3 regions of the Pseudoalteromonas sp. P1-30 genome follow, and region 1 is predicted to be linked to each of the others. Evidence: predicted binding sites of a transcription regulator. Region 1 holds the regulator's gene; each other region holds the start of a gene.
What was found. The regulator sigma-54, encoded in region 1, starts transcription at its own class of promoters, with help from an activator protein. The targets are predictions, from matches to a motif close to GTTGGCACGNNNNTNGNNT.
Positions count from the first base shown of each region.

Region 2: AN395_RS05935 (NarK family nitrate/nitrite MFS transporter) is a predicted target of sigma-54. The motif match lies at 1,609-1,627, and genes of this name have one in related genera.
Region 3: AN395_RS10515 (flagellar basal body rod protein FlgF) is a predicted target of sigma-54. The motif match lies at 1,547-1,565, and genes of this name have one in related genera.

Region 1 is NZ_LKBC01000002.1:376,113-379,397, reverse strand. It holds gene lptA (lipopolysaccharide transport periplasmic protein LptA) at 1-391, shown strand, start outside; gene lptB (LPS export ABC transporter ATP-binding protein) at 388-1,113, shown strand; gene AN395_RS05185 (RNA polymerase factor sigma-54) at 1,183-2,682, shown strand; gene hpf (ribosome hibernation promoting factor) at 2,710-2,997, shown strand; gene AN395_RS05175 (PTS sugar transporter subunit IIA) at 3,002-3,285, shown strand, end outside.
Region 2 is NZ_LKBC01000002.1:545,124-548,408, forward strand. It holds gene AN395_RS05925 (ATP-binding cassette domain-containing protein) at 1-639, shown strand, start outside; gene AN395_RS05930 (molybdopterin-synthase adenylyltransferase MoeB) at 677-1,435, opposite strand; gene AN395_RS05935 (NarK family nitrate/nitrite MFS transporter) at 1,723-3,192, shown strand; gene AN395_RS05940 (bifunctional protein-serine/threonine kinase/phosphatase) at 3,206-3,285, shown strand, end outside.
Region 3 is NZ_LKBC01000005.1:33,532-36,816, reverse strand. It holds gene flgG (flagellar basal-body rod protein FlgG) at 1-745, opposite strand, end outside; gene AN395_RS10515 (flagellar basal body rod protein FlgF) at 767-1,510, opposite strand; gene flgE (flagellar hook protein FlgE) at 1,687-3,057, opposite strand; gene AN395_RS10505 (flagellar hook assembly protein FlgD) at 3,117-3,285, opposite strand, start outside.

The DNA.
Region 1 (3,285 bases):
AAAGAACGTCGAAATTGTGCATGGCAATCGCAAAATTACAGCCGACCGACTTGAAGTACATAAACGTGAAGACTTAGGGGATAACAAACAACTCCTTATTGCCACTGGCAGCCCAGCCTACTTCGAAGAAAAACAAGACGATGGTACCGTAATGAGCGCCAGTGCAAACGAAGTACGTTACGACGTAGCAAAGCGCTTTTTAACGCTTGTTGGCGATGCTGAAGTCGCACAAGCCGGTCAAAAAATTAATGCTAAAAGTATTACCTACGATATGCAGCAGCAGCTTATTAGCGCAGAAAAAGACGAAAACTCTACGGATCGTGTCCACACAATTTTAGTGCCTGTTGAAGCAAAAATTAAAGAAAAAACAGGTAACGAAGGTCAACCATGAGCACCTTAAAAGCAGAACTATTAGCAAAAAGCTATAAAGGCCGCCAAGTTGTAAAAAATGTAGGCCTTGAGGTAGAAGCCGGCAGCATTGTTGGCTTATTGGGCCCTAATGGCGCAGGTAAAACCACCACCTTTTACATGATTGTAGGATTAGTACCTAGCGACAAAGGTAAAATTTCTATTGATGATAACGACATTACGTTATTACCTATGCACAGCCGCGCCCGCTTAGGCATTGGCTATTTGCCGCAAGAGTCATCAATATTTAGAAAGCTGACAGTTTATCAAAACCTAATGGCGATTTTAGAAACGCGTAAAGAGCTCAATAAAGCCGCGCGAGAAGAAACGCTTAACAACTTACTTGATGAATTTAGTATTCAGCATATTCGCGATAGCCAAGGTATGGCGCTTTCTGGTGGTGAACGCCGCCGTGTAGAAATTGCCAGAGCACTGGCAGCGAACCCTAAATTTATTTTATTGGATGAGCCTTTTGCTGGTGTTGATCCGATTTCAGTGTTAGATATAAAGAAAATAATAGAACATCTTAAAAACCGTGGCATTGGCGTATTAATTACCGATCACAATGTAAGAGAAACCCTTGATGTTTGTGAAAAAGCCTACATTGTTTCTCATGGGGAGCTAATTGCATCTGGCACCCCAGAACACGTATTAAATGACAAAACTGTACGCGATGTTTATTTAGGCGAGCAATTTAGGCTGTAACATTTAAGCCACACCTACAAGCATCTGCTAATATTAATTATAACAACATAAAAGGATTGTTAGAGATACATGAGGCAATCATTACAGCTGCGCATGGGCCAGCAACTTACAATGACTCCACAATTGCAACAAGCGATTCGCTTGCTGCAGCTCAGTACATTGGATCTCCAGCAAGAAATACAAGAAGCACTTGATAGCAACCCGCTATTAGAAGTAGAAGAGCAAGATTACACGGAAGAGTCGGCTGGAAAAAATGAACAAAAAGCAGATACGGATGATGTAACCGTAAGCGCATCGGCTGACGATACAACCAGCGAGTACGAGCAAGACAGTGGCGAAGCTTTAAATAAAGACACCGTTAGCGATGATATGGCAATGGATGTAACTTGGGATGAGTACATGAGCGCAGCCCCTGCTGCATCCTCAGGCCCAATGCCAGAAGATGAGTCTATTTATCAAGGTGCCTCTACTGAAACGCTACATGAGTATTTAATGTGGCAGCTTCAGCTTACTCCTTTTAGCCCAACAGACGAAGCCATTGCTATTGCCATTGTAGAAGCTGTAGATGACTCGGGTATTTTAACGCTAAGTTGTGAAGAAATTTTAGAAAGCTTTAACCAAGAAAACGATGACGAAGTTGAAGTTGAACTTGATGAAATAGAAGCCGTTTTAAAGCGTATTCAGTTATTTGACCCTGTAGGTATAGCCGCTCGCAGTTTACAAGAGTGCTTGTGTATTCAGCTAAACCAGTTTGATAAAGACACCCCTTTTATAGAACAAACTAAAATGATCTTAACCGATCACATTGATCTATTAGCGGCACGCGACTATCGTACATTAATGAAAAAGACTAAGCTTAAAGAAGACGAGCTTAAAGAGGTCATGACCCTAATACATACCCTCAACCCAAAACCTGCAGATACAATAGTAAGGGAAGAGTCGGAGTATGTAATACCAGATGTATCGGTTAAAAAAATAAAAGGCCGCTGGGTGGTAGAGCTAAACCCAGATAGCATGCCAAAAATACGCGTAAATAGTCAGTACGCGGCTATGTCACGTACCGTAAAATCAAGTGGTGATAGCCAGTTTATTCGCTCTCACTTACAAGAAGCTAAATGGTTTATAAAAAGCCTTGAAAGCAGAAACGACACGCTGCTTAAGGTAACAAACTGTATTGTAAAACAGCAACAGGCATTTTTTGAACATGGCCCAGAAGCCATGAAGCCAATGGTTTTAAACGATGTTGCTGAAATGGTAGAAATGCATGAATCGACAATTTCGCGTGTTACTACGCAAAAATATATGCATACGCCACGTGGTATTTTTGAGCTTAAGTATTTTTTCTCAAGCCACGTAAGCACTGAAAACGGCGGCGAGTGTTCATCAACCGCAATACGTGCCCTAATTAAAAAGCTAATTGCCGCGGAAAACTCAGCTAAACCATTGAGTGATAGTAAAATTGCGGATATATTGGCAGAGCAAGGAATTAAAGTAGCTAGACGCACAATAGCAAAATACCGTGAATCGCTAGCTATTCCACCGTCAAATCAGAGAAAGAGTTTGATATAAGACGTAAAAAACAAAGAGGAAATGCTTATGCAACTAAACCTAACTGGTCGTCACGTAGAAGTAACTGATTCACTTAGAGACTATGTAAATAATAAATTTGCAAAGCTAGAAAGGCACTCAGATCATATTAGCAATGTGCATGTCATTCTCGATGTAGAAAAACTCAACCAAAAAGCAGAAGCGACTATTCATGTAAGTGGCGCAGATTTATTTGCCTCAACAGAGCACCAAGATATGTATGCCGCTATAGACTCGTTGATTGACAAGCTCGATCGTCAAGTCATAAAACATAAAGAGAAGCTTGCTAGACACTAATATTATGAAATTAAGTACATTAGTATGCCAGGACTGCAGCAAAGCTGCGGTCCTTTTTAGTAGTAAAAAAAGAATTTTAGAGTTTATCAGTGAGCTTGCTCATGAAAAGCTCCCCTACTTACCACAACAAGATATTCTTAATGCGCTGGCAAGCAGAGAAAAGCTAGGCAGTACTGGCATTGGCCGGGGGATCGCCATTCCTCATGGCAGAATGGGTGGCGTAGAAGAGCCGCTGGCTTTAGTACTTGTTAGCGACACGCCTGTTAACTTTGACGCTATTGATAACTG
Region 2 (3,285 bases), 170 kb from region 1:
ATTTTTGCAAGAACACTACTAAGTGGGCAATCTGTTGTTTTACTTGATGAGCCATTTAGCGCCTTAGATTGGTCAACGCGTTTTACTATGTTGGGGGCTGTTCAACAACTAAATAAATCCCATGGTATTAAATTTATTATTGTCAGCCACTCTTTAAAAGAGCTACTTTATTGCAGCGATACATTACTTCATATAGCGAAAGGCAACGTGCTCCAGTGCGGTGCAACACAAGAAGTGGTGCAAAGTATTTATGCAAATAAGAGCCAAACGCCACTTAGTATACTTAGTTATAGTAAGCCTGAATTTAATGATGCATTTGGTCTTTACCAGCTTACTCTTAGTAATAGCCAACAGCATTTATATGCAGTGCCTTCGCTGGTAAAACAAAACCATAAGTTAATTATAGAAAGCAGCCAAATAACCTACAGCAAAGTAAAACCAATTAACGAGAGCAGTGCAAACGTGCTAATAGGTATGCTTGAAAATGCCCAGCAGCTTGATGAGCAATGGCTACTGACAGTTAACGTAGATACGCAATTACTGTATTGCGCGGTGTCTAAAAGGCAATGGCAGCAAAGTGCTGTAAGCCTAGGCGAGCAGATTTATTTGACAATAAATAACCTAGAAACGCTAAGTTAGGATCTAAAAAACAGTCATGTATTTACCATGTACTAAATTAAGCACTGCAAACAGGGCAGTGCTTATTTTTAACAATATTAAAACGGTTAAACTCCATACTCAAACCATCTACAAGTAATAGCTGCTCGGTGAGTTTACTAGGCAGTCCTGCAATAATTTTAAGTGCTTCAGTCGCTTGAATACTACCAATAAGCCCTACAATAGGCGAGAGCACGCCTGACTCTGAACAGCTTTGAGTTTGTTCGCCAAAGAGCTGTGACACACACCCGTAGCAATGGCTATTAGGCGCCATTGTAAAGCAAGCTACTTGTCCCTCTAACCTTATGGCAGAGCCCGAAACCAAGGGCGTACGGGTGTTATAGCAGGCGCTGTTGAGCAAATTACGTGTTGCTAAGTTATCAGTGCAGTCAATAACTACATCTACTTTGCTAAGTAGTTGTTCAAGGTGCGAATTTTCATTTAAAAATTCATCAATAGTGTGGATCTCTATTTCATCATTTAACTGAGTTAACTGTTTTTTTGCACTGTGGGTTTTTAAGCACCCAACATCACTTTGTTTATAGAGCACCTGCCTTTGCAAGTTAGTTGCATCAACCACATCGTTATCTACAAGCGTTAACGTACCTACGCCCGATGCCGCTAAGTACTGCGCAACTGGACAGCCTAATCCACCTAACCCCACAATAAGAGCATGACTTTGCCATATTTTTTCTTGTCCATCTATATCTAGCTGAGGAAGCATAATATGGCGAGAATAGCGTAATTGCTGCTGATACGTTAAAGGGGGTTTTTGCATTAATGAGTTCTCATAATTTTTTTTTAACAATACCAATTAGTTAAAACCTAGAGCAAGTAAAGCTTAAAAATTCTTTGCACTGTTTACGCCCAACAAAGCTGCTTAAATAGTGCAAAGCGAAATAAATATTAATTCCCAAAAATATAAGTAACTGAAAAACCTACCTATTAATTGTTGGCTTAGTAATTGCTGAAAGCGGTTAACGTTAATTTAACAAATGTCGCAGTGTTATTACTACCAAAGTCGTACTCACTGCTTAAAATAATAATCGTTACAAGGAAAAAAACATGCAACCGAGTTCTGGGTTTAATCTCATATCGTTTAGCGGAAAAATGAAAATACTACATTTAAGCTGGATGGTGTTTTTTATCTCTTTTTTTGTATGGTTTAACCATGCTCCATTATTAGGGGCAATAGCGGGCTCGCTAGGTATAACTATGGCACAGGTAAAAACGCTTCTCATTTTAAATGTGGCCTTAACCATTCCCGCGCGTGTTGTTGTTGGCATGCTGACAGATAAGTTTGGTCCGCGTATTGTTTATGCCGCTTTACTTATTTTATGTAGCATACCGTGTTTTATGTTTGCTATGGCCACCACATTTGAGCAAGCCGCTATCGCGCGTTTTGCACTAGGCTTTATTGGTGCAGGCTTTGTAGTGGGCATTCGTATGGTGAGCGAATGGTTCCCAGCTAATGAGCTTGGTACAGCAGAAGGTATTTATGGTGGCTGGGGTAATTTTGGCTCTGCTGCCGCTGCCATGTTACTACCTGTATTAGCGCTTATGTTTGGCGGTGACGATGGCTGGCGCTATGCCGTTGGTTTAACGGGCGTACTTAGCGTTATTTTTGGTGTTATTTGGTACATAAACGTAACCGATACACCAAAAGGGGGGACGTACTTTAAGCCTAAAAAAGTAGGCGCAATGGAAGTAACCAGCAAAAGTGACTTTGTATTATTGCTTATTATGAAATTACCTATGTATGGCGCACTGGCTTTACTTACGTGGAAGTTGTCTCCTACAGGCGCTAATTTAATTTCTGCCAATTTTGTTTTAGCCGTTTATGCATTTTTAGTGCTGTTATACGCCTACGAGGTATATAAAACCTTTGATATAAACGGACATATCTTTAAACAACCCGTGCCAGAATCACACCGCTACGAATTTAAACAAGTAGCTGTACTTAATATTTTATATTTTACCACCTTTGGCTCAGAGCTGGCCGTTGTATCTATGCTGCCATTATTCTTTATGGAAGTATTTGGCCTCGATATGGTGTACGCAGGTTTACTGGCCTCTGCTTATGCGTTTATGAATTTAGCCTCGCGCCCAGGTGGTGGTTGGATCTCAGATAGAATGGGTCGTCGTAAAACACTTATTGTCCTTACCTCAGGGTTAGCTGTTGGCTACTTTGTTATGGGCTTAGTTGACGCTAGCTGGTCACTTTGGCTTGCTGTAGCTGCTGCCATGGCGTGTTCGTTCTTTGTGCAAGCTGGTGAGGGAGCGGTTTTTGCTGCTGTGCCACTTATTAAACGCCGCTTAACAGGGCAAATTGCAGGTATGACAGGCGCTTACGGTAACGTTGGCGCGGTGGTGTATTTAACGGCGCTCTCATTAGTGGATTACCAAACTTTCTTTATGATTATTGCTGCCAGTGCATTGTTAGGTTTAGGGGCGTTATTTTTCATGAAAGAGCCAGATGGGCACATGACAGAAGTAAACGAAGATGGCTCTGTTGAACTTATTTCAGTGACTTAAGGCAGCGTTAACCATGTTTGATGAAACCCAACACGCTCAAGTTCGTAATAATACGCTAGATGTTTCTTTTGGTGGGCACAGTGCCGCGGGCAT
Region 3 (3,285 bases), on a different contig from region 1:
AGATTACTTTTGAGTTCATTTCGTAAACACGTTGAGTTTCGATAAGGTTTACCAATTCTTCCGTTACATTAACGTTTGATGTTTCAAGTGAGCCTTGAATAATAGTACCTAAGCCTTCTACGCCTGGATTACCTTGAACAGGCGCACCACTAACAGCGGTTTCGGTGTAAAGGTTTTGACCAATTGGCTCAAGACCCGATGGATTAATAAAGTCACTAATTGTTAGCTGGCCAATTACCACGTTATCGGCTTGCCCTGCAACGCGTACAGATACTTCACCATCTTGAGAGACTGTAATTGATTGCGCATCATCGGGTACATTCATTTCGGGCTGAACAACAAAACCTGCACCTGAGGTAACAATGCGGCCGTCTTCATCGGTAGTAAATTGCCCATTACGCGAATACGCTATATTGCCATCGGGTTGCAGCACTTCAAAAAAGCCTTCGCCTGAAATCATCCAATCGAGTGAGTTTTCGGTGGTGAGCATATTACCTTGCGTAAACTCTTTTTGGTTAGCAACCACTTTTGCACCCGCACCTAGCATTAGGCCAGATGGCAGCTCGGTATCTTGTGAAGAGCGCCCGCCAGGCTGGTTGATGTTTTGATACAGTAAATCTTCAAAAATAGCGCGGCTCTTTTTGTAACCTACGGTACTGGCATTCGCCAAATTATTTGAAATAACTGAAATATCAGTTTGTTGAGCGTCTAGCCCTGTTTTACTTATCCACAATGCAGGATTCATAAGTATGCCCTCATTTTAAAGTTAAACTATGCGCATCAACTGATCTTGACGTTCGTCAATCTCTTCAGCTGTTTTCATTAGTTTTACTTGTAACTCAAATTGACGTTGGTGGTTGATCATATCGACCATTTCGTGAACTGGATTAACGTTAGACATTTCCAGTGCACCACTTAATACTTTTACATTTGCAGAGGTATCGACGGTTTGCCCAGGTACAGGTCTAAATAAACCATCGTTGCCTTTTTCAAGCTCTCTGCTGTTTCCTTCAACAACGCGCAGCGTGTCTACTTCTTCTAAAAAATTGGCTGGTGCCCCTTGCGGGCGAACCTGTATGGCACCATCTTCACTAAAGCTTATTTTTTCTATAGGAACCGGTAAAATTACGGGGCCACCTTCGCCAATAACTTGACGACCATGGCTCGTTACTAACATACCTTGTGCAGTAATGTTTAGCGTGCCTACTTTTGTATAGGCTTCGTTTCCTGAGTCATCTTGAACGGCAAGCCAGGCGTTATCGCTCATGGCAATATCTAAATCACGACCTGTTTCGATTATGCCGCCAGAGGTCATGTTAGAACCTGGTCGCTCTTGCATTGAAAACACGCGCGTTGGTAAGCCCTCGCCAAATGCTTGCATAGAGCGCGCTTGCGCAAAGTCAGCTTTAAAACCTGTGGTGTTTGCGTTTGCCAAATTATTGGCTTTAAGTGCAAGCCCTTGTAGGCTTTGCTTAGCGCCAGAGGCTGCAATGTAGACCATTTTGTCCATAACATCGACTCACATAAAAAATCTCTGAGTTGATAAATGCAAAATAGATGCCAGATTAAATTTGACGCAATATAAGGAAGGTATTGAACGGTTCAGCTACGCTAGTTTCAGCTACATAGCTACAAAAAAGGCTGCAAAAATGCAGCCTTAAAATCTTAACCAAAAATAAGGTTAACTTATCGAATCTGCAAAATACTTTGCTGAATTGTTGAGTTAACTTCGAGCGCTCTTGAGTTCGCTTGGTAGTTACGTTGAGCGGTAATCAAATCAACTAATTCGTTTGTTAAGTTAGTATTTGATTGCTCAAGCGCGGATGAATTAATACTACCAAAAGTGCCCGAGCCTGCTTCACCGGCCACTGGCTCACCAGAGTCAATGCTTTGCTTCCAGCTGGTATCGCCTACTTGCGAAAGGCCTTGAGAGTTTGGAAAGCGAACCATAGCAACTTGGCCTAAGTAGGTTGAATCGCCATTGCTGTATGAGGCAACAATTTTACCGTCTGTGCCAATATCAATACCCGCTAAACGACCCACTGTAGAACCATCTTGGTCAAGTGCTTTTACTTCAAAGCCACTTGAGTACTGAGTTGGAATACGGCCAGCTGTGTTGTTTTCATCACGCCAGTTTAGCTCAATACCTGTACTTGGGAATGTTGCGCCGTTATCAAGCATTGACGATAAACCAGTACCTGCACCTGCCGGTAAATTAATTTCATCAAACGTGGTGGTGTTAGTATTTGCTACACCATCTGTTGTGGCGGGTAAACCGCTAGAATCAAAACCAAGTGTGGTAATAGGTGTATATGGTGTAGTTGTTTGCTCTGCACCAGATGTACCGTCTACCACTTTACCATCAAGCGTAGCGTATACCTCCCAGCTATTGTCTGTACCACCTGCAGCTGCATCTTCTTCTTTTACAAAAAAGTATTGCAGAATATGTGGTTCACCTAATGAGTCGTAAACAGTAGTAGACGTCGACGAATTATAGGTACCGTTCGATGTCGGATCAAAATCGAGGCCTGTTGCATCAGCTGTTGCATCTAAGTTGAACGATAAAAATACGTTTTCGGTTGCGCGAGGCGAACCAGATGAATCAGGAATTTGAATTGGGTTAGTTGTACTTAGACTTACCGATGTGGTGTCCCCACTTGATGCATCAACCGGAAAAGCTTGTAAGTAATTACCTTTGGCGTCAACCATAAAGTTATCTTGGTTAAGCTTAAATGCACCTGCACGAGTATAGGTTAAATCTTGCGACGAAATATCATCAGTCATTGCAAAATACCCTTCGCCGGTAATCGCTAAATCTAACGAGTTGTTAGTAAATTGCAGTGAGCCTTGATGAAATTGCTGTGCAACCATGGTTGTTTGCACACCATCACCATTTTTGGTTTTACCTGCACTAAACACAGATGCAGCATATACATCAGCAAATTCAGCCCGCGATTCTTTAAAACCAGTGGTATTTACGTTAGCAATATTATTTGCTGTTACGTCTAAGTCTTTTTGAGCGGCAGCTAGGCCTGTAAGTGCGATATTAAAGCTCATAATTCACCTCTAACTTTTAATCTAATAGCCTGCTAGCAGGCGAAATACTTTTTAATTGGTTATGCGATCTCTGCGACATCAGTCAACCTAACCGCACCCTCTTTAGTGTTAATAATAATGCCACTAGAGCCATTGATATTAACGCTTTCAATGTTTTTGAATGTTGCCACCGGTAAGCTTGAAAACTCGCCGTTGGTACTGCCCTCTGCAGTAATGGTGTATTCGCCC